Linked DNA regions of Lysinibacter sp. HNR. Each later gene encodes a partner of the first gene's protein in a complex. Links are inferred from orthologs where the notes say so. Each region holds a gene or a part of one and is shown in the gene's direction. Other genes may lie near its edges. The genes, in order: hisH and hisF.

The links.
Region 2: the proteins of hisH (region 1) and hisF are in contact, whole or in part, in a crystal structure (PDB 6RU0), measured with the Thermotoga maritima proteins. The link is inferred for Lysinibacter sp. HNR from one-to-one orthologs. Residues at the interface, in WP_004080484.1 of Thermotoga maritima: Asn15, Arg18, Arg22, Arg117, Leu118, Pro119, His120, Met121, Gly122, Trp123, Asn124, Asn134, Gly135, Tyr136, Tyr138, Val140, Tyr158, Glu180, Lys181, Ser182, Ser183, Lys184, Ile185; in WP_004080486.1 of Thermotoga maritima: Met1, Leu2, Ala3, Arg5, Ser40, Glu41, Asp45, Glu46, Ala70, Glu71, Ile73, Asp74, Ile75, Pro76, Phe77, Asp98, Lys99, Ser122, Gln123, Glu161, Thr195, Leu196, Asn247, Arg249, Glu251.

Annotation. Positions count from the first base shown.
Region 1 is NZ_CP121684.1:691,355-701,740, forward strand. What follows is about bases 3,180-6,039. They hold hisH (imidazole glycerol phosphate synthase subunit HisH), read left to right. Parts: upstream 3,180-4,221; coding sequence 4,222-4,857; downstream 4,858-6,039. Other genes in these bases: FrondiHNR_RS03020 (histidinol-phosphate transaminase), read left to right, coding at 3,180-3,554; hisB (imidazoleglycerol-phosphate dehydratase HisB), read left to right, coding at 3,602-4,225; priA (bifunctional 1-(5-phosphoribosyl)-5-((5-phosphoribosylamino)methylideneamino)imidazole-4-carboxamide isomerase/phosphoribosylanthranilate isomerase PriA), read left to right, coding at 4,926-5,672; FrondiHNR_RS03040 (SseB family protein), read left to right, coding at 5,686-6,039. Also shown: FrondiHNR_RS03005 (TetR/AcrR family transcriptional regulator), read right to left, coding at 1-498; FrondiHNR_RS03010 (MmpS family transport accessory protein), read left to right, coding at 899-1,561; FrondiHNR_RS03015 (TIGR00645 family protein), read right to left, coding at 1,650-2,369; more of FrondiHNR_RS03020, read left to right, coding at 2,478-3,179; more of FrondiHNR_RS03040, read left to right, coding at 6,040-6,501; FrondiHNR_RS03045 (DUF1684 domain-containing protein), read left to right, coding at 6,678-7,427; FrondiHNR_RS03050 (ABC transporter substrate-binding protein), read left to right, coding at 7,473-8,981; FrondiHNR_RS03055 (ABC transporter permease), read left to right, coding at 9,002-9,964; FrondiHNR_RS03060 (ABC transporter permease), read left to right, coding at 9,967-10,386. UniProt on the Escherichia coli protein: IGPS catalyzes the conversion of PRFAR and glutamine to IGP, AICAR and glutamate. The HisH subunit catalyzes the hydrolysis of glutamine to glutamate and ammonia as part of the synthesis of IGP and AICAR.
Region 2 is NZ_CP121684.1:1,691,358-1,701,766, reverse strand. The notes cover bases 3,689-6,571. They hold hisF (imidazole glycerol phosphate synthase subunit HisF), read left to right. Parts: upstream 3,689-4,689; coding sequence 4,690-5,454; downstream 5,455-6,571. Other genes in these bases: FrondiHNR_RS07650 (anthranilate synthase component I), read left to right, coding at 5,828-6,571; hisI (phosphoribosyl-AMP cyclohydrolase), read left to right, coding at 5,451-5,822; hisG (ATP phosphoribosyltransferase), read left to right, coding at 3,790-4,629; FrondiHNR_RS07670 (phosphoribosyl-ATP diphosphatase), read left to right, coding at 3,689-3,749. In the rest of the region: FrondiHNR_RS07690 (right-handed parallel beta-helix repeat-containing protein), read left to right, coding at 1-237; fmt (methionyl-tRNA formyltransferase), read left to right, coding at 364-1,317; FrondiHNR_RS07680 (transcription antitermination factor NusB), read left to right, coding at 1,314-2,798; rpe (ribulose-phosphate 3-epimerase), read left to right, coding at 2,804-3,466; more of FrondiHNR_RS07670, read left to right, coding at 3,486-3,688; more of FrondiHNR_RS07650, read left to right, coding at 6,572-7,366; FrondiHNR_RS07645 (Trp biosynthesis-associated membrane protein), read left to right, coding at 7,371-8,027; FrondiHNR_RS07640 (DUF6704 family protein), read left to right, coding at 8,181-8,414; indole-3-glycerol phosphate synthase TrpC, read left to right, coding at 8,416-9,186; trpB (tryptophan synthase subunit beta), read left to right, coding at 9,208-10,409.

The DNA of each region.
Region 1 (10,386 bases):
CTGCAGGAACAGCCCGTCCATGAGGCAGAGGAAGTGGGACGCAAAGGTGTCGGGATTCAGATCCACGAAGCTCCCGCGGTTTCGCCCTTCTACGTACGTGTCGCGAATATTCGTGAGAAGATCGGACTCTTCAGCACGAAACGGTGTTCTGAGTTTTGGATCCCATACCGGTCCTCCATCCGCCACCGCTCTGAGATGAAAATCGATGAGCTCGGGTCGATCGGTGTAGAAGGTTGGCACTCCGACGAGGAGCTGAAATAGCCTTTCCATCGGGGTGAGTTGCGCAGTTCTCTGGAGGAGGTCGACAAAGAATCGCCGATGTTCGGCTACCGCCGCGGTGTACACCTCAGCAAACAGTTCTTCTTTACTTGCAAAATGCGTGTAGATAGAGGGGGCCTTGATTCCCACCTCGGAGGCGATTTCCCTGAGGGAAGCTCCCGATAAACCTGCGTTCGCGAAGTGTCTGGTTGCGATCAGGAGTATGCGATCTCTAGTCATCGTCTTTGCCTAACTAACGTTCGTTAGGTAGAGCGTAGATGTTAGCTTTTCATCTGTCAAGAGATCGGAGAGAGAAAGATTCGCTTTTGTGCAGCGCCTCGAATTCAGAAAACTAAGAACGATGGTTCATAATTCACGACAGGCTCAAGCTGTAAAGCGGGTATTGAAAATCGGAAAAAAAGAAGTCAGAAGCTGAGCCTGGGAGCGTGCGGCGGGCCGCTCGGTATCGCGCCGGAGAGGTCTGCTTGGTCGCTCGTCTTGGTTCGCCCCAGCTGGATGCGACATTTATCTCGGTAACGTTGGCTTTGTGATGTTGGGGACGCAAACCTTCACGTAGCGGTTAAAGTTATGGGCAAGGTATTCTGTGTAGAAGCTGACTATTCTCATGATTGGAGCAAGCATGACCTACCCGGAAACAAACACTCCTCAAATAGACTCTCCTCGGAGGGACGTCACAAATGGCTTTGGTATCACGGGAATGGTGCTCGGTATCATTGCGCTAGTATTCTCGCCTCTACCCGTTATTAACCTCCTCGCGCTGATTCTTGCAATTCTTGGTCTTATTTTTGGCATTATCGGGCTTGCCGTGAAGGGACGTAGCAAGGGCACCGCTCTTGCGGGAACGATCATATCCACTATCGCAACCATTGTTAGTGTGACTTTGTTTATCGTTTACGCTTCCTTTTTTAATGCCGTGATACACGCGTCCGGCCTTATCAAAGAGGAGGCGGAGCGAATCGTTGCGCGCCATACCCCGGTATCCGTTGAGTATCAGATGACGGGCAGCGGCGCGGCAGACGTCTCGTTTTCATCGTATATTGATGGCGCTTGGGAGATGTATCACGAGCAGCCGCAACTGCCGTGGAGCACGGAGACCGACGGTAGGGTTGCTCATTTTGACGTGTTGAAGTTGAACGGGACCAATCGAGCGGACTCCACCGGTGAGATCAATTGCAAGATACTTATTGACGGCAAAGTTATTGCCGAAGAGACCAACAGCGGTTCTCTGGCTCGAGTAACCTGTCGGGTAACGGGCCGGCAAATTATCGCACAGGTCGACTAGGAGACGGGTTCTTCTCACCACAGGAGGGACGAGTCGGTTCGTGGGGTGCGAGTGTCGTCTCTCCTGCTGGTATGCGTGACCCTAAGCCCTAGCTTGCGGGAGCCGACGCAGACACCTGCGCGGCGGGGGCATGCGAGGGTGCGGGAGTTGTTGAGGACTCCGTAGAGTGGGCACCCGGACCCTGCCCCAGGGCGGCCGCCTCCATCAGCGTTTTGTTCTGCACCCGATCTATCCAGGCCAAAGCTAACGCCGAAACGATGAAGGTCAGGTGAATAATCACCTGCCACATAACGCCCTGGCTGGTGAAGAGAGCGTCGGCCTTTTCTGCCTGTGCGCCCTTACCCCCTATGGGGCCAACCTCAATGAAGGTTTTGAGAAGATGAATCGACGAGATGCTGATGATCGAGATTGACAGTTTGATCTTGAGCAGGTTCGCGTTGACATGTGAAAGCCAATCGGGCTCGTCAGGGTGCCCCTCAACACGAACCTTAGAGACAAAGATCTCGTACCCGCCAATGATCACCATGATGAGCAGGTTGGCAATCATCACAACGTCGATGAGGCCCAGCACCGTCAACATGATGGCAGCTTCGGTGATACCTTCTCCGCCCGCAAACACGCTCTCAATGAGATGCCACAGCTCGATCATAAAGACAACAACATAGACGGCCTGGGCAACAATAAGCCCGAGGTACAGCGGTGCCTGGAGCCAGCGGCTGGTGAAGATAATGTATCCGAGGGCTCTAGAGGTAGCGCCCACCGGTTTTTGGTGTCGGCCTGTTACTGGGGTGGTGGGGTGGCGTTGCAAAAGCTTCCTTCACGTTCTGGTGGTTAGACTTTAGTATTTTAGCGTCTGATTTTAATGATTTTGCTGAGAATTTTGGCTCGTTCCAGATGGCTGCGTATATTTAGTTGCGTGGCTACTCTTGACGACCTCCCGCTCCGCCCCGATCTTGTGGGGAAAAAACCCTACGGTGCCCCGCAGGATGCGGCATCTATTAATCTCAATGTGAACGAGAATCCGCATCCAATTCCCGAGGAGGTTGCGGCTGATATTGTGTCTTCTCTTGCGACAGAGGTGACTCGTGCCAACCGCTATCCCGACCGCGATTTTGGTGAATTGCGAGAATCGCTTGCCCGCTACCTGGGGCACGGCCTTACCGTTGATAACCTCTGGGCCGCAAACGGGTCCAACGAGATCTTGCAACAGGTGCTTCAGGCGTTTGGCGGCCCGGGTCGCAGCCTGCTGAGCTTTGTGCCTACCTATTCGATGTACCCGCTGCTTGCAAGCGGCACGGGAACCGAGTGGATCCCCGTCCCCCGCGGCACGGACTTTTCTCTCTCTGCCGAAGACGCTGTGGCCGCCGTGCGCGCACACACCCCGGACATCACAATTATCTGTACCCCCAACAACCCCACCGGCACCCCGATGCCGCTTGATACTATTCGAGCGCTCTACGATGTGACCAATGGGATTGTGGTGGTGGACGAGGCCTACGCTGAGTTTGGTTCGGAGGCCTACGAGTCAGCCCTCACACTACTGCCGGGCCGAGACCGTCTCCTCGTGTCGCGCACCATGAGTAAGGCATTTGCTTTTGCCGGTGTGCGTATCGGTTACCTAGCGGGAAACCCTGCGGCGATTGACGCTATGCACCTGGTCCGCTTGCCGTATCACCTCTCCGCACTCACCCAGGCGGCGGGTATCGCCGCGTTGCGGCACAGCACCACCATGCTCGCCGCGGTAGGCGCGATGCGCGATGAAAGAGTTCGTATCGCTCGTGCGCTGAGCGATATGGGATACACCGTGCACCCCAGTGAGGGCAACTTCGTGCTGTTTGGGGGAGTGAGTAACCCGCAGGCGACATTTGAGGCTTTGCGGGGGCAGGGCATCCTGATTCGTGATGTGGGAATCCCCGGACACCTCCGGGTAAGCGTGGGGACCCACAGCGAGACCTCCCTGTTCCTCGAGAAAATCGCGCAGCTACCTCGCTAAGGCCCGTGCGGTTATCCCGCTCACCACTCAGCGATAGGATGGAACGCATGACAGAGGAACTTGCGACGCGCGCCCCGAGAACCGCTAGTATTCACAGGAGCACCAGCGAATCGAGTATCGAGCTTGAGCTTAATCTAGACGGAACAGGTGAATCTCATATCAGCACCACGGTCCCGTTCTTTGACCACATGCTCAACGCCTTTGCAAAGCATTCCCTCACCGATCTCACGGTGAGAGCTACCGGGGACACCCACATCGATATTCACCACACGGTTGAGGATACCGGGATAGCGCTGGGTCAGGCGATCCTTGAGGCGCTCGGACGCAAGTCTGGCATTGCCCGGTATGGCGATGCGCTGGTTCCGCTGGACGAGGCGCTGGCCCAGGCTGTCATCGATATTTCTGGGCGCCCCTATCTGGTGCACAGCGGCGAGCCGCAGGGGTTTGAGTTTCACCTGATCGGTGGTCACTTTACCGGCTCTATGGTGCGCCATTTTTTTGAGGCGATTACCCTGAACGCGAGGCTTACCGCACACATTCGGCTGCTTGAGGGCCGCGACCCGCACCACATTGCGGAGGCGGAGTTTAAAGCCTTTGCACGGGCGTTTCGGCAGGCTAAAGCGTTTGATGCCGCGGTATCCGGGATTCCCTCGACTAAGGGCGCGCTGTGAGTTCGCCACGCGTTGTTGTTTTTGATTACGGCTCGGGAAACGTACACTCGGTGGTTCGTGCCCTGGAAAAGGCCGGTGCGGACGCCGTGCTCACCTCCGACCGCAAACAGGCAATGGAGGCTCACGGCCTGGTTGTTCCCGGGGTCGGTGCGTTTCAAGCCGTCATGAATCAGCTTAACGCGGTTCGCGGTACCGAATTGATCGATAGGCGTCTTGCCGGGGGCCGAGCGGTCTTTGGTATCTGCGTCGGTCTACAGGTGATGTTCGAGAGGGGAATTGAGCGGGGAGTTACTACGGAGGGTCTGGGGGAGTGGCCGGGACAGGTCACCCAGCTAGACGCACCGATTCTTCCGCACATCGGGTGGAGCCACGTAGAGGCTCCCGATAACTCGGTACTCTTCCGGGGGCTTGACCAGGAACGTTTTTATTTTGTCCACTCAAACGGTGCGCAGGAGTGGAGCCTCGATCCCCACCCGGCGATCCCGAGGCCCGCGGTTACCTGGGCGGAATACGGTTCCCGCTTTATCGCGGCAGTAGAAAACGGTCCACTGATGGCGACACAGTTTCATCCCGAAAAATCTGGGGATGCGGGTATTCGCCTGCTTTCGCACTGGCTTGGCACTCTCGGGTAAACCTGGCTAGAATTTCCCTTTGGGTGCGGACGCAATAATGCGGGCACCCCACGAATAAGTAGGACAGCATGAGCGAATTTAATAAGCGCCCTCGACTGGAACTTCTCCCGGCCGTGGATGTGGCGGGGGGTAAGGCGGTTCGCCTCACCCAGGGCGAGGCGGGAACTGAAACAAACTACGGTTCTCCCGTCGACGCGGCCTATGACTGGGTGGAGCAGGGAGCCGAGTGGATCCACCTGGTTGACCTGGACGCCGCTTTTGGGCGCGGGAATAACGCCTCGGTGATCCGCAAGGTGATCAAGCAGAGTCGGGGAGTGAAGATTGAGCTATCCGGTGGCATCCGTGATGATGCGAGCCTTGAGGCAGCCCTTTCACTGGATCCCAAACGGGTTAACCTCGGAACCGCCGCTCTCGAAAACCCCGAGTGGACTCGAAGCGTGATCGCGCAGTATGGCGAACTCATCGCGGTGGGTCTTGATGTGCGCGGTAATACCCTGGCGGCGCGTGGCTGGACTCGGGAGGGTGGCGACCTCTGGGAGGTGCTTGATCGTCTCGAAGACGCCGGATGCACACGCTATGTTGTCACTGACGTCACCAAAGACGGCACGCTTCAGGGGCCAAACCTCGATCTATTACGCAAGATTCTTCAGCGCACCCACCGTCCGGTTGTGGCGTCTGGCGGCGTATCAAGCCTGGACGACCTGGCCGCCCTGCGTGAGCTGGTTCCGTATGGGCTTGAGGGCGCCATCGTGGGGAAAGCCCTCTACGCGGGGGCGTTCACTCTGCCGGAGGCGCTCGACGTCGCGGGCGACTAGTTGAGAGAGAAATATGGCCGCAAAAAATCTGGGTTCCACACATCAGGCGGGTGCCCCCTCGCTCAGCCTTGGTGAGCAACCGCACGCGGATTCAGCGGGGCAGCCCTGGGCGGGACGCTCATTTGAGAGCAACGATTTTGCGGGTGACGATGGCAAGATGCCCGAGCAGCTGCGTGCCGCGCTGAGCGCCTTCCACAACAAACAGTCCGATATCACCGGTGTTATTGACGCTTTTCGTGAGTCGAGACTCCTGATACCCCTCATCGCGGAGGCGGGTGAGGTGGGTGTTACCCCGGCGGGGAAGGTTGTCGATAAGACGCAGGAGCTATCGATCGTGACGGTGGCGGCTCCGGACGGACGTAAGGCCCTCCCCGTGTTTTCATCTGTCGAGGCGATGGGACGCTGGAGCTCGGACGCCAGGCCCGTTCCCGCCGACGGCGTTCGGGTAGCCTTGGCCGCAGCGGGAGATGAAACGAGCCTGGTGGTGCTCGACCCCGGATCGGACACCCAGTTTGTGCTCCGTCGGCCGGCCGTGTGGGCTATCGCCCAATCGCTGCCCTGGCAGCCCGCCTGGAGTGACCCAGAGATCAACGCCGTGTTTGAGCGCTCAATAGCAGAGGTACCCGAGGTGGTTTCGGTGGAGCTTGCCGATGGTGACCCCTCGGCCACGCTTGTGGCTCCGGAAACACTTGTGACACTGCGGCTTGTCCCCGGCCTTGACCGTGAGCGTGTGGATGCCCTGTTGCTCTCTCTGCAGCGCCTCTGGGGGCAGAGCGAGGTGATCGCAGAGAGGGTAGACTCACTCGCCCTCAAGCTTGCGTCACAATAATTTTGGATTTTTACCTCTATAACGGAATTCTTTGGCGCGAGTGAGCGTTATTCCGTGAGGAGAGTGTTTATCCCACGCACACCAACCCTCGCAGAGCGGCCTGTAGGGATGACATGAGCGTAACTCAGTGACATATAAGTCGTTTTTATGAATCGCAGCCGGAGAATTAAAAGATCATGACAGAAAATACCTCACACACACCACTCCGAGCCTCGGTCGATACCGTCACGAAGGCCGGGGCATCACACGAGGGATGGGTTATCGGTCGTGGCCGAGCGGTAACAGCCCCCACTGGAAACCTAGCCCTTATCGAGACTCGTTGGCACACCTCCGACGGGCCAAACGCGGCCGAGGAACAGGTGGGGCAGCCGAGCAATATCACCGTTACCGATATTCAACGGACAAACCCGGACACGGGCGCTATCGAAACCGGTGTGCGGCTGTGGGACGCGACCTCCGAGGCAATTCAGAACTTCGATCACATCGACACGTTTCCCTTCAACCCCGAGTGGGTTGTGGAAGCCCAGTTTACGCCGGTGGATGCGGAGCGAGTCATCCCGTTTGAGCACATCCGCGACAACGGGGGGACCCGTGACCTGGTGGTCCCCGGAGATATCTCCCTCACCCTCGAGGGTGAGGAGTACACCCTCAGCGCGTTTGACGATAACGGCACCCTGCTCCTCGTATTTGCCGACCCCACCAACGGGGCGGCAGACTCCAGTATCGCAACCTACTCCCCGGGGCGTTTTCTGCGCATTCCCACCCAGCTTGCCCGGGGAGAAGCGGGAGTGGTTGTGCTCGACTTTAATCGGGCCTTTGTGCCCCCCTGCGGTTTCTCGCCGCACTACAACTGCCCGCTTCCGCCCGCCCAGAATCGTCTAAAAACAGCGGTTCTTGCCGGTGAGAAAAAAGTAGTGAATAAGTGACCGTCAGCGTCGATAAATAACCATCAACACGAGGAGCCCCCCACATTGAAGAAAAAACCCCTGCTTTTTGCTGCCCTGGGTCTGGCCACCGCCCTGATACTGAGCGGCTGCGCCGGTAGCGGCAACGGCGCTACAGCCGACGGTTCTCCCGATCCTAACGCGGTGATCGAGATCGGCTCGCTCTATGAGCCGGGTAATCTTGATAACACCGGTGGTGGTGGTCAGGGCGTAACGGAGGCGTTCTCGGGCAACGTATACGAGGGATTGTCGCGGATCAACGATGACGGAAGCCAATCTCTGCTGTTGGCTGAGTCGATCGACCGCTCAGAAGACGGCCTCACCTACACCGCCACGCTGCGCGAGGGGGTCATCTTCCACTCGGGAAAACAACTTACCGCAGCCGATGTCAAGTCGAGCGTGGAGCGGGTTATAGCCGAGGAATCAAAAGCCGCTCGCAAAAATAGTTTTCGGGTGATCTCGAGCATTGAAACCCCGGATGAGAGCACGGTCGTGTTTAATCTGAGCGCCCCCTCCATCTCCTTCCCCTATCTCCTCAGCTACGTGTGGGTCGTCAATAGCGAGGCTACAGACATCTCGGCCACCGAAGACGGAACCGGCCCGTACACTCTAGGCGAGTGGCGACGCGGAAACTCGCTCAGTCTTGAGCGTTTTGACCAATACTGGGGTGAGAAAGCCCAGAACCAAGAGGTGGTCTTTAACTACTTCACCGACGCAACGGCCCTCAGTAACGCACTGCTTACCGGAGCGGTTGATGTGGTCACGAGTATCCAAAGTCCCGACTCGCTGGCACAGTTCGAGGGTAACTCCGACTACACCGTTAGCGAGGGAACCTCCACTACCAAAGAACTGCTTGCCTTCAATAATAGGGTGGCACCCTTTGATAATACGCTTGTGCGCAAGGCACTATACTCGGCGATCGATCGTGAAAAACTTCTTGATTCGATCTGGGGCGGACACGGAACCCTCATCGGTTCTATGGTTCCCCCGAGCGACCCCTGGTACAAAGACCTGGTCGATGTGAACCCCTACGACGTTGATCTGGCTAAGCAGCAGCTTGCGGAGGCCGGTTACGCAGACGGTTTTGAATTTACCCTCGACACCCCAAACTACGACCCTCATCCCGTTGTTGCGGAGTTTGTGAAGAGCGAGCTGGCCAAGGTCGGTGTGATCGTGAATATCAACGTGATTACGGCGGACGAGTGGTACTCCAAGGTGTTTACCGAGAGAGACTTTGAGGCCACACTCCAGGAGCACGTGAACGACCGTGATGTGGTGTGGTACGGAAATCCTGACTTCTACTGGGGCTACAATAACCCCGAGGTGACCCAGCTGGTCACCGAGGCGGAGCAGGCAGCAAGCACCGATGAGCAGACCGAAAAACTCATCCGGGTTAACGAGATCACTGCCGAGGATGCGGCCAGCCTCTGGCTCTACCTGTACCCACAGATTGTGGTGGCAGCCAACAACGTCTCCGGTTACCCGGTGAACGGTCTTAACTCACAGTTCTTCGTCTACGACATCGTGAAGAACTAGACAGGGTTTAAGATTCATAGATGACCACCTATCTGCTTAGGCGACTGCTCTTTTTGCTGCTGTCCCTCATCGCGGCGATGGTGGTCATCTTTGTGCTGCTTCGACTACTTCCGGGTGACCCGGCAAACGCGCTGCTGTCGGTGGACGCAACCCCGGAGCAGATCGCGGCCGCGCGGGCCGAGATGGGTTCTGATCGTCCGCTGTTTGAACAGTTTGTGAGCTGGGTCGGACAGATTGTGACACTCGATCTGGGCAACTCCTTTGTTAGCGGTCAACCCGTGCTTCCCGAGGTACTGAGTCGGTTGCAGGTGACGCTGCCGCTCACCTTCATCTCCTTTGTCATAGCCACCATACTGTCGCTGGTCATCGGCTTTATTGCGGGATATCGCGCGGATCGCTGGTACGGTACGGTGCTCTCCGGCTTTGCCCAATTGGGGGTGGCCGTGCCCGTTTTTTGGGTGGGCATCCTTCTGGTGTGGGCGTTTGCGCTGGGTCTGCAGCTGCTTCCCTCCGGAGGCTTTCCGCGAACGGAGTGGGCAGATCCGGGCCGGGCTCTCACCTCCCTTATCCTTCCCGTGGCGACAATCGTGATTGTCATGACCGCCTCGCTCTCGCGCTACGTGCGCTCGGCAACCGTGGACGTGGTGGGGAGCGACTACCTGCGCACATCGCGGGCGCTTGGTTCCAGTTTTGGGCAGGCGATGCTGATGCACGGGGTGCGAAACGGCTCGGTTCCGGTGATTGCTATTCTGGGGATCGAGCTTGCCACCACGTTTCTTGGTGCCGTGGTGGTGGAGAGCGTTTTTACGTTGCCTGGCATCGGGAGCATGCTTCTACAGGCGATCGCCCAGCACGACTATCCGAGCATCCAGGCTGTTCTCTTGTTTAGCACGATCTTTGTGTTGCTGGTGGGTTTTATCGCGGATATTGCCCAGCGGCTGGTTGATCCGCGACTGCGCACAAGCATTTCGGGAAATAGGTGATCGTGAAATCTTCTCCCACCCTTATCATCGGTTCAATCCTCGCGGGAATTATTTTGATGTTGGCGATCGTTTCGCTCTTTTGGTTACCCTATAGTCCCGCCGACACGAGCGGGGGTCGCCTTGAACCACCGAGCGCCGAGCACTGGTTAGGAACCGACAGGCTGGGGCGCGACCTAGCCACCCAGCTCATGATTGGTGCGCGCATTGCCTTTCAGGTGGGGATCGGCGCGGTGGTGATCAGCGCAATTCTGGGCATCACGATTGGGCTCTGCGCTGCTTTTGCCTCCTCCTGGTTGGATGACGGTATCTCGTCGATTCTAGACATCGTTATTGCCTTTCCCACCCTGTTACTCGCCATGCTGATCGTGGCGGTACAGGGGGCCTCCACATGGTCGGTGATTCTTGCCCTAGGCATCGCGCTC
Region 2 (10,409 bases), 1.0 Mb from region 1 along the record:
CGGGGTGTTCCCGCGTCGGGTCCCGCGGAAGTGAAAGGAAACTTTTTCTCTCAGGACTTTTTTGTCGGTTCACAAGTTGCTGTTGGAGGAGGTGCAGCTGTTCCGTCCCAGGAACAGCTACGTCTAGAGAATCAGTTTAAGCGTCCGTTTAAATACGCAAAAACCGACGAGTGTCTTACTTTCACAGTTGATAAAATCCGTTGGTGTCTTCCAGATAGCGTTCCCTCAACACCCTAAGAAGCCTTCTCTGCACACACAGCGGGTGAGTAATAGCGCGTGAGCCACCACTTCCGCACTCGGCATGATGATAACAGCGGGTAAACTGGTGTTTTTGAATCGAACCCTATTCAAGGAGTAACACAGTTGCGGATCGTATTTGCTGGTACCCCCGACGTGGCCGTGCCCAGCCTGCGCTCGCTAGTCCAGGCCGGGCACAGCGTTGTTGCGGTGATTACTCGGGAAGACGCCCCCGTTGGACGTAAAAAGGTCATGACTCCCTCACCCGTTGCGCTCGCGGCAGAAGAACTGGGGTTGAGCGTTACCCGCACCAATCGTCTTACCCCTGAGGTGACCGATGCGATAGCACAGCTCCGTCCCGAAGTGGGAGTAATAGTGGCGTACGGGGGATTGGTTCCCCAAACGATGCTTGATGTTCCCACCCACGGATGGTTTAACCTGCATTTTTCGCTCTTGCCTCGGTGGCGCGGGGCCGCGCCGGTTCAACGATCGCTTATGGCCGCAGACAGTCAGAACGGGGTTACTATTTTCCAATTGGTGGCGGCACTCGATGAGGGTGACGTTCTGAGCCAGCGCGTCATTCCCCTGCCCGCAACCGCAACCGCGGGCGATGTACTTACCCACTATGCTCAAGAGGGCGCTTACGACCTGGTTCGAGGCCTGGAAGAGATCTCTCGGGGTAACATCATGTTGCAGCCCCAAAAGGGCCAGAGTAGCTACGCACACAAGCTCACCAACGCTGACGGTCAGCTTGACTGGACACGACCCGCGGCACTTGTTATTGCCAGGTATCGAGGGGTTACCCCCGAGCCCGGAGCGTACACTGAGATCGCGGGGCAACGCGTTAAAGTTCTTTCTCTGCAACAAGACGCAGAGATACCTTCCCTTACTGCACAGCTCACAGGAACGAGCGACGGGCTGCTCAGACCCGGACAGATGATTCTTCACAGGGCGCGCGTGTGGGTGGGCACAGCCGACGATCCGGTCGTGCTGGTCAGAGTGCAGCCCTCCGGTAAACGTGCGATGGATGCCGCAGACTGGTTTCGTGGCCTGTCACAATCGGAGGTAGTAGCACGATGAACCGTGATAGCACAGAAAAACAAAGCACCAATGCTTCACAAGAACGATCAATAAATGCCCGGTTGCTAGCCTACGAAGTTCTGGCCGAGGTGCGTGACTCCGACGCCTATGCAAACTTGGTCCTCCCTTCTCGCCTCCGCAGTTCAGGGCTGGATTCCTCCGATCGAGGGTTTGCAACAGAACTAGTTTACGGAACCCTGCGGATGCAGGGATACTACGACCGGGTTATCGAACGTGTTGCCGGGCGTGATCTGCACACAATCGACCCGGTTGCTCTCGTGGTGCTCCGAATGGGGGCACACCAGATTTTGGGGATGCGTACCCCCGTACACGCTGCGGTCTATGAGACGGTTGATATTCAGAAGCGAGTTGGACGTCAATCTGCGGTTGGGTTTGTGAACGGGGTCTTGCGAAGCCTCGGACGTAGGCAACCCGAGGAGTGGCTGGAGGACGTGCTGGGAGAACTCACGAACGCAGACGCGAGGCTTTCGGCACAGTTCTCACACCCCGAGTGGGTCATCCGGGCCTTTCGAGCATCCCTGCGTGCGGAAGGCCGCGCTGAGGAGATCAAGGAACTGCTGACGGCAGATAATCGATCACCGCGAGTAAGCCTGGTTACCCTGCCGGGAAGCCCCAAAAATATTTCCCAGGATACCCGAGCCACCGCGTCAACCGTCTCTCCGCTAGGTCACACTCTCGAGAGGGGCGACCCCTCCCAAGTGACGGGACCTAGCAACGGCTGGATACGTGTGCAAGACCAGGGCTCTCAGGTGGCCGCCCTCATTTTGACCCGTGCTCGCGAGGTGGAAGAAGGCGAGATGTGGCTGGACATGTGTGCCGGCCCCGGAGGTAAAAGTGCCATCCTTGGTGCGGAGGCCCGTCTGGGCGGTGCTCACGTGATTGCAAACGAAGTGGTTCCGGCGCGGGCCAACCTCGTACGAAAGTCCGTTATTGCGGTTCAGGACGCGGTTGACGTTGTGGTGGGTGAAGGCCAAACAATACCCGGGCGCTACCCGGAAGGTTTTCACCGAATTATGGTTGATGCACCCTGCACCGGTCTTGGTGCGCTGCGCCGTCGTCCGGAAGCCAGGTGGCGTAAAGACCCCACGGACATACCTCCGCTCACATCGCTACAGGATGCTCTGCTCGAGGCCGCGGTGACGGCGCTTAAGCCGGGAGGGCTTCTCGCCTATGTGACCTGCTCACCACACCGCGCGGAAACCCGTACGGTGGTGAACGGAATGCTCAAGAAACATCCGCAGATGACCGAGCTCTCAGCGCGAGAAATTCTCCAACGCCTGGCTCCGGAACCTGTTGATCTTGGTGTTGCCCCACCCCGTGAGGACTCTCGGGGTGGCGGCAAGGGTGATAGCAGTAACGATGGCAAAGACTCGCACGGTAACGACCTTTCCGTACAGCTCTGGCCGCATCGCCACGGAACCGACGCAATGTTTGTGTCTCTCTTTAAAAAGTTAGGATAAAGGGTGTGAGTCAGCGAATTTACCCCAGCATCCTATCGGCGGATTTTGCCAACCTTGAAACCGAGCTGCAACGCATTAGCACAGCTGATGCCGCTCATGTGGACGTGATGGACAACCACTTTGTGCCCAACCTCACCCTGGGGCTCCCCGTTGCTGAAAGGCTCCAGCAGGTTTCGCCAATCCCGCTTGATATTCACCTCATGATTGAAAATCCCGAACGTTGGGCACCCGGATACGCCGAAATGGGGGCGTTTTCCGTCACCTTCCATGCGGAAGCCACAGCCGAACCGGTAGCCCTAGCTCGTAAAATTCGACAGATTGGTTCACGAGCCAGCCTCGCCTTAAAACCGGGCACCCGAGCAGAGCAATATCTGGACATACTGGGGGAGTTTGATCAAATACTGGTCATGACGGTGGAACCCGGTTTTGGAGGGCAAAAATTTATGGCCGATACGATGCCCAAACTCCGACTTCTGAACGATGCACGAAAACGCCTAGAAATTGACGTGTGGCTCCAGGTCGACGGTGGCATCACCGCAGACACCATCACGGCGGCGGCGGAGGCCGGTGCGGATACCTTTGTGGCGGGATCAAGTGTGTTCGGTGGGGTTCCTGCCGACAACATTGCCACACTGCGTGAAGCGGTCCGTGCGCATGGCGGTCACTAAAGACGATAATCTGATCTACGTGAAAACATTCGATGAGCTCTTTGAAGAACTCGCCCGCAAGGCCAAGACACGTCCCGAGGGCTCAGCCACGGTTGCCCAGCTAGACGCGGGAGTGCACAGCATCGGCAAAAAGATTGTCGAGGAGGCCGCCGAGGTGTGGATGGCCGCCGAGTACGAGTCTCAAGAGGAAACTGCCGAGGAAATTTCGCAGCTGCTCTATCACCTACAGGTGATGATGTTGGCCAAGGGTCTCACAACAGACGATATTTACCGCCACCTTTAACCCCCCCCATCATTTTTAATAACCGAGAGACACCTCAGATATGTTGCGTATCGCCGTTCCCAATAAGGGCTCACTATCCGAGACCGCCAATCAGATGCTCGCCGAGGCGGGCTACGCCCTGCGCCGCGATGTTAAGCAGCTGGTCTATACCGACAGCGCTAACAACGTGGAATTCTTCTACCTGCGCCCCCGCGATATCGCCACCCATGTGGGCCTGGGAGCCGTAGACGTGGGCATCACGGGTCGCGACCTCCTGCTCGACTCGGATTCAAGCGCCTTCGAGGTAACCAGCCTAGACTTTGCCCGCTCCACCTTTCGTTTTGCCGCACCCGTGGGCGAGTACACCGACATCACCCAGCTTGAGGGTCTGCGTATCGCCACCAGCTACCCTCAGCTCGTCCACAACTTTCTTCAGACACACGGCGTTACCGCAATCCTGGTGAAACTAGAGGGGGCGGTTGAATCTGCCGTCCGGTTGGGTGTGGCAGACGCCATCGCCGACGTTGTCGAGACCGGCGCAACGCTTCGAGCAGCCGGGCTTGAGGTCTTCGGGCCGGTGATCCTCGAATCCTCCGCAATCCTCATCAGCGCCCCCGAACAGGCTAACGGGCTGGAAACCCTACTGCGCCGGCTGCGTGGAGTACTTGTTGCCCGCCAATATGTAATCATGGACTACGACCTGCCCTCAGAAAAGCTGGACGAGGCAGTTCAACTCGCCCCCGGAATCGAGTCACCCACAATCTCACCACTACGTGACGAACGCTGGGTGGCGGTGCGGGTTATGATTCCTCGCCACGAAGCCAACCGCATGATGGACAACCTGTATGAGCTGGGAGCGCGCGCGATTCTTGTCACAGCCATCCATGCAGCCCGTCTCTAACACGCCAACCCCACCCACTACCCTTCTCGCGTGAGTAGCGAGAGATTAAAGGACAAAAAAATGTCAGTAGCCACTCGCGTCATCCCGTGCCTCGACGTTGCGGGTGGTCGTGTCGTCAAGGGAGTTAACTTCCTCAACCTCAGAGATGCGGGTGATCCCGTGGAACTCGCAGCCACCTACTACGAACAGGGTGCGGACGAACTTACCTTCCTCGATGTGACAGCCACCGTCGAGAACAGCGCAACAACCTACGAGATGGTACGTCGCACAGCGGAACAGGTTTTTATACCCCTGACGGTTGGCGGCGGCGTCCGCTCGGTAGAAGACGTTACCCGTCTCCTGGGGCACGGTGCCGATAAGGTGGGCATCAACAGCGCAGCAATCGCCAGGCCCGGACTCATTAACGAGATAGCGGATCGCTTTGGTGCGCAGGTTATTGTCCTGTCGCTCGACACCAAACGCTCAGAGAAAACCCCCTCCGGCTTTGTCCTTACAACACACGGAGGTAAGCGCGAAACAGACATCGACGCTATCGCGTGGGTGCGCGAGGTGGTGGAACGGGGTGCTGGTGAAATCCTCGTCAACTCGATGGACGCCGACGGTACACTCGCTGGTTTTGACCTCGAACTCATCACCGCTGTAAGAGAGGCAAGCAGTGTGCCCATCATCGCCTCGGGTGGTGCTGGGAAACGCGAGCACTTTGCCCCCGCTGTTGACGCGGGCGCTGATGCGGTTCTCGCGGCCTCTGTTTTTCACGATGGAACCATGACTATTGGTGAGGTCAAGCACGCTCTTCGTAACGCGGGTAAAGAGGTGCGCTTGTGACCGATATAACGCCCGGTACCGCCAGTGTAGAGCGTGTCGTTTATAACGCCGACGGTCTTGTGCCGGTGGTCGTGCAAAATCACCTCACAGACGAGGTTCTGATGCTCGCCTGGATGAATAGAGAGGCACTCGACATCACCCTCCGAGAGGGCCGAGTTACGTTCTGGTCGCGCTCGCGGGGTGAGCTCTGGCGTAAGGGGGATACCTCGGGGCATCACCAATATGTTCGCGGGATTGCCCTGGACTGCGATGGTGATACCCTTCTTGTCCGGGTGGAGCAGGTTGGTGTTGCCTGCCATACTGGTTCTGTAACATGCTTTACGGATCGTAATCTGGAATTTAACCCGTTCCATCGGGGGGAAGAGTAGCCACAATGATCGGTGTTTCACACCATTCCACAGACCGAAAAGAGTTTTTACAACTCCTGACGACTCACCGCGCTGTCCCCGTTTCGCGGGTGCTCTTTTCCGATAGCGATTCTCCCGTTTCTATCTACCGCAAGGTCGCCGCCGGTGCCCCCGGAACTTTTCTTCTCGAGTCAGCGGAGCAGGGTGGGGTGTGGACTCGCTTTAGCTTTATCGGGGCGGGATCGTTTGGGGTTCTCACACAGCACGAAGAGGCCTCTACCTGGGTTGGGTACGGCCTCTCTGAGGAGCGGGTTGCCGGCGTATCTCTTACCGGTCTTGCACCTCTCGCTGCGGTTGACACCATTGTCACCCGTTGGAATTCACCTGCGATTCCCGGCTTTCCGGCGCTCACGGGTGGGTTGGTCGGGTTTATCGGATGGGAGGCGGTTCGTCAGCTTGAAGATCTTCCCGGGCAGCCCCCGGCCGACTTTACGCTTCCGGGACAGGCACTCAGCTTCGTTTCAGAACTCATCGTGATTGATCACCGTGAGGGAACCGTCACACTCATTGCGAATGTCCTGAACGACGGGGTCGATGACGCCGATGACCTGTGGGCGGACGCCCAATCGCGATTGAACAGCCTGCAGGAACGTCTTGCTGCCCCCGCTCCGACCCCCCTGGCAGTCGCAGATTTCTCGGCTGTGCCACATCCCCGTCCTCGCAGCGAGCGCCAGGAGTTCCTTGAGGCGGTTGAGGTTGCCAAGCGGCATATCGTGGACGGTGACATATTTCAGGTTGTGATTTCGCAACGCTTTGACCTTGAGTGCAGTGCCGACCCTCTCGACGTCTACCGGGTTCTGCGTCACCTCAATCCCAGCCCCTATCTCTATCTTTTCAATTTTGAGGCCGACGGGGTGGGCCCGTATTCGATCGTCGGATCTAGCCCGGAGGCCCTGGTGAAGGTGCAGGAGGGGCGTGTGATTACGCATCCGATCGCTGGCTCTAAGCCGCGCGGTACAACTCCCGAAAAAGATCAGGCGTTTGAACAGGAGCTCATCACCGATGAAAAAGAGCGTGCGGAACACCTTATGCTGGTTGACCTGGCCCGCAACGACCTGCTTCGCGTGTGTGACTCCTCGAGCGTGGCGGTAACTGAGTTTATGAGGGTTGAGCGTTTTAGCCATATTATGCATATCGTCTCTACGGTTGAGGGTGATCTTCGAGACGACAGCAGCCTCATCGATGTGTTCCGGGCGACCTTTCCAGCGGGAACTCTCTCCGGTGCGCCCAAACCGCGTGCGCTCGAGATTATTGATGCGCTTGAGCCGGTACAGCGTGGACTCTATGGTGGCGTGGTGGGGTATTTCGGGCTGAGTGGAGTGGCGGATCTGGCCATTGCTATCCGTACCGCAACCATTATTGGCGACACGGCACACGTGCAGGCCGGCGGGGGAATAGTGGCGGATTCCGTTCCGCAACTAGAATTTGAAGAGTCTCAGAATAAGGCTGCCGCGCCCCTGCGGGCGGTGGCAATCGCTAATACTTTTACTCGATTGGACGTCTAAAAAGATGACCGCCTCGGGGTGGAGCGCCACCCGTATTAAACGCTGGATAATTCTTCTGGTACTTGCTAGTAACGCTCTCCTCCTGCTTGCCTGGAGTCAAACCTGGTTTACCCTTACCCTGCGTCCGGATGTTGCGGGGGAGCCCGTCATTGCGGTAACTGGTCAGCAGGCGGCGGCCGCTCTGAGTGCCTTTGCTCTGGCAGGTCTTGCCGCAGGCGGTGCCCTCACAATCGCGGGAGGGGCTTTTCGTTTTATTCTCGGTTTTTTGCAGACCGTGTTGGGAGCGTGTGCCGTGTGGGTTTCACTCTCGGCGCTCTCTAGCCCCATTACCGGGGGGCAAGCTTTTATCACGGCCCAGACGGGAGTGACGGGTATTGAGTCTCTGAGCGCTCTTGTCGAGAGCGTTACAACCACCGCATGGCCTGTGCTCGGTATTGTGATTGCGGTTTTTGTTGCGCTGAGCGGTGTGGCCGTGTTGGTGACCGCGCGGCGATGGCCGCGATCGTCTCGTCGCTACCAAGCCGTGGTTTTGGAGCCGGATGAATCATCGGCGGAGGCTTTTGCCGAACTCACGAGGGAGAGTGGAGAGTCCGATCCAGCTGCGGGGGATCGCATTGATGAGTGGGATCGGCAATCGCGCGGTTCCGACCCCAGTGTATAGAGGCTTCTTGCCTCGGTTTACGGTGGCTCCACGCCAGCGAATACTATTGCCCCTTCGCCGTTCTGTAGGAAATTTTAAAGATGATTGTGGGTCGAATATGCGAAGAGGCTGTGTGCCGGATAGACTACCACGGTAGAACTTGTTAGGAGTTTCATGAGTATCGAACACGAAGAGCCCGGTCACGGTCACTCGCCTGCTGCGTGGACCACGGTCATTATCATGCTGGTTGCGTTTGCAATCGGAACCGTTGCCTTCTTCCTGCATCAGCCGATAATCGTGTGGTCTTCCGTGGGACTGCTTGTTCTTGGCCTTATTGTGGGATGGATTTTGGGTAAGGCCGGTTACGGTGTGAGAGGCCCAAAATACGTTGCAAAGGCTCACGACTAGCGTGCTTGAGTCGTTGATGGCGGCCGCCCGCGAAGATGCCGCTGTTCGCCGGGAAACACGTCCTTTCAACAGGGTTGAGGCGGATGCCTTAGCGCAGGATCCCGCGCGTGACGCTATCGCTTTTTTGCGACCCGAAGACACCGTTAAAATTATTGCCGAGATAAAACGGGCCAGCCCGTCGCGGGGTGTGCTTGCCGATATTCCCGACCCTGCCGCGCTTGCGAGCCTCTACGAGACGGGCGGTGCTAGTGCGGTCAGCGTTCTCACCGAGGGCCGTAAATTTGGTGGCTCACTGGCCGATCTTGAAGCGGTTCGCGAAGCCGTTTCCTTGCCCGTTTTGCGTAAGGATTTTATCTCAAACCCCTATCAGGTTTTTGAAGCGCGGGCCTCCGGCGCCGATATGGTGTTGCTTATTGTGGCGGCCCTCGATCAGAAGCAACTCACCTCGCTCTACAACCTCAGCGCTGAATTGGGCATGGCCACGCTGGTCGAGACCCACAGCGCCGACGAGGTGTCTCGTGCCATTGATATTGGTGCCAACTTGGTGGGGGTAAACGCTCGTAATCTCTCCACCTTTGAGTTGGATAACAGTCTTTTTGGTCGTCTCGCCGATCAGATTCCCGCCGGTGTGATCCGTGTGGCTGAGTCTGCCGTTCATTCTGCCGAGGACGTTGCTCGCTATCGACGAGATGGCGCGGATGTTGTGCTGGTTGGTGAGGCTCTGGTCACGGGGGACCCCCTGGCCACGCTCGCCCATTTTCTTGCTGTTTAAACAGAAAAATAGTGATACTTGATGTCTTTAAGAGATGAAGAAGGTCCGTACTTTGGTGATTTTGGGGGACGGTTTGTCCCCGAGTCACTTGTGGCTGCCCTGGATGAGCTGACTCAGGCTTACGAAGTTGCGCGTCATTCTTCCGATTTTGCGAGTGAACTTACGCATCTGCTTCGTAGCTACGTGGGGCGCCCTTCAGTCATCACGGAGGTACCTCGTTTTGCAAAGCACGCGGGGGGAGCGAGGGTCATTCTTAAGCGGGAAGATCTCAACCATACCGGCTCACACAAGATTAATAACGTGCTGGGGCAGGCGCTGCTGACTAAACGCATCGGAAAAACTCGTGTCATTGCCGAGACGGGGGCCGGTCAGCACGGCGTGGCCACCGCTACTGCGGCTGCCCTTTTTGGGCTCGAGTGCGTGGTGTACATGGGTGAAGTCGATACTGAGCGGCAGGCGCTGAATGTTGCCAGGATGAGGTTGCTCGGTGCTGAGGTTGTAGCGGTCAAGGCAGGTTCACGAACCCTAAAAGATGCAATCAACGAGGCCATGCGTGATTGGGTGACTAATGTTGACCATACAAATTATATCTTTGGGACGGTAGCCGGACCGCATCCCTTCCCCGCCATGGTGCGTGATTTTCAAAAGATTATCGGTGAGGAGGCTCGGGATCAGGTTCTACAGCTCACGGGAGGGCTTCCCGATGCCGTCGCGGCCTGTGTCGGTGGGGGATCAAACGCTATCGGAGTTTTCCACGCATTTCTTGACGACCCCGGAGTTGCTCTTTATGGATTTGAAGCCGCTGGGGAAGGAGTAGACACCCCGCGCCACGCGGCCACCCTTTCTCGGGGACGTCCCGGTGTGCTGCACGGGGCCCGAAGCCTGATGCTTCAGGACGAAGACGGACAGACACTGGAGTCACACTCAATCTCGGCCGGGCTTGACTATCCCGGTGTCGGTCCAGAACACTCCTGGTTGGCTGGGATCGGACGGGCCCACTATCGACCGGTGAAAGATGCCGACGCTATGAACGCCCTTCTCCTGCTCTCACGCACAGAGGGTATTATCCCCGCTATCGAGTCGGCTCACGCCCTTGCGGGTGCGCTTGAGCTTGGGCGCGAGCTCGGACAGGAGAGCACAATTCTGGTGAATCTCAGTGGTCGGGGTGATAAAGACATGCAGACCGCGGCAGAATATTTTGATCTGTTTGACGCAGCGACACA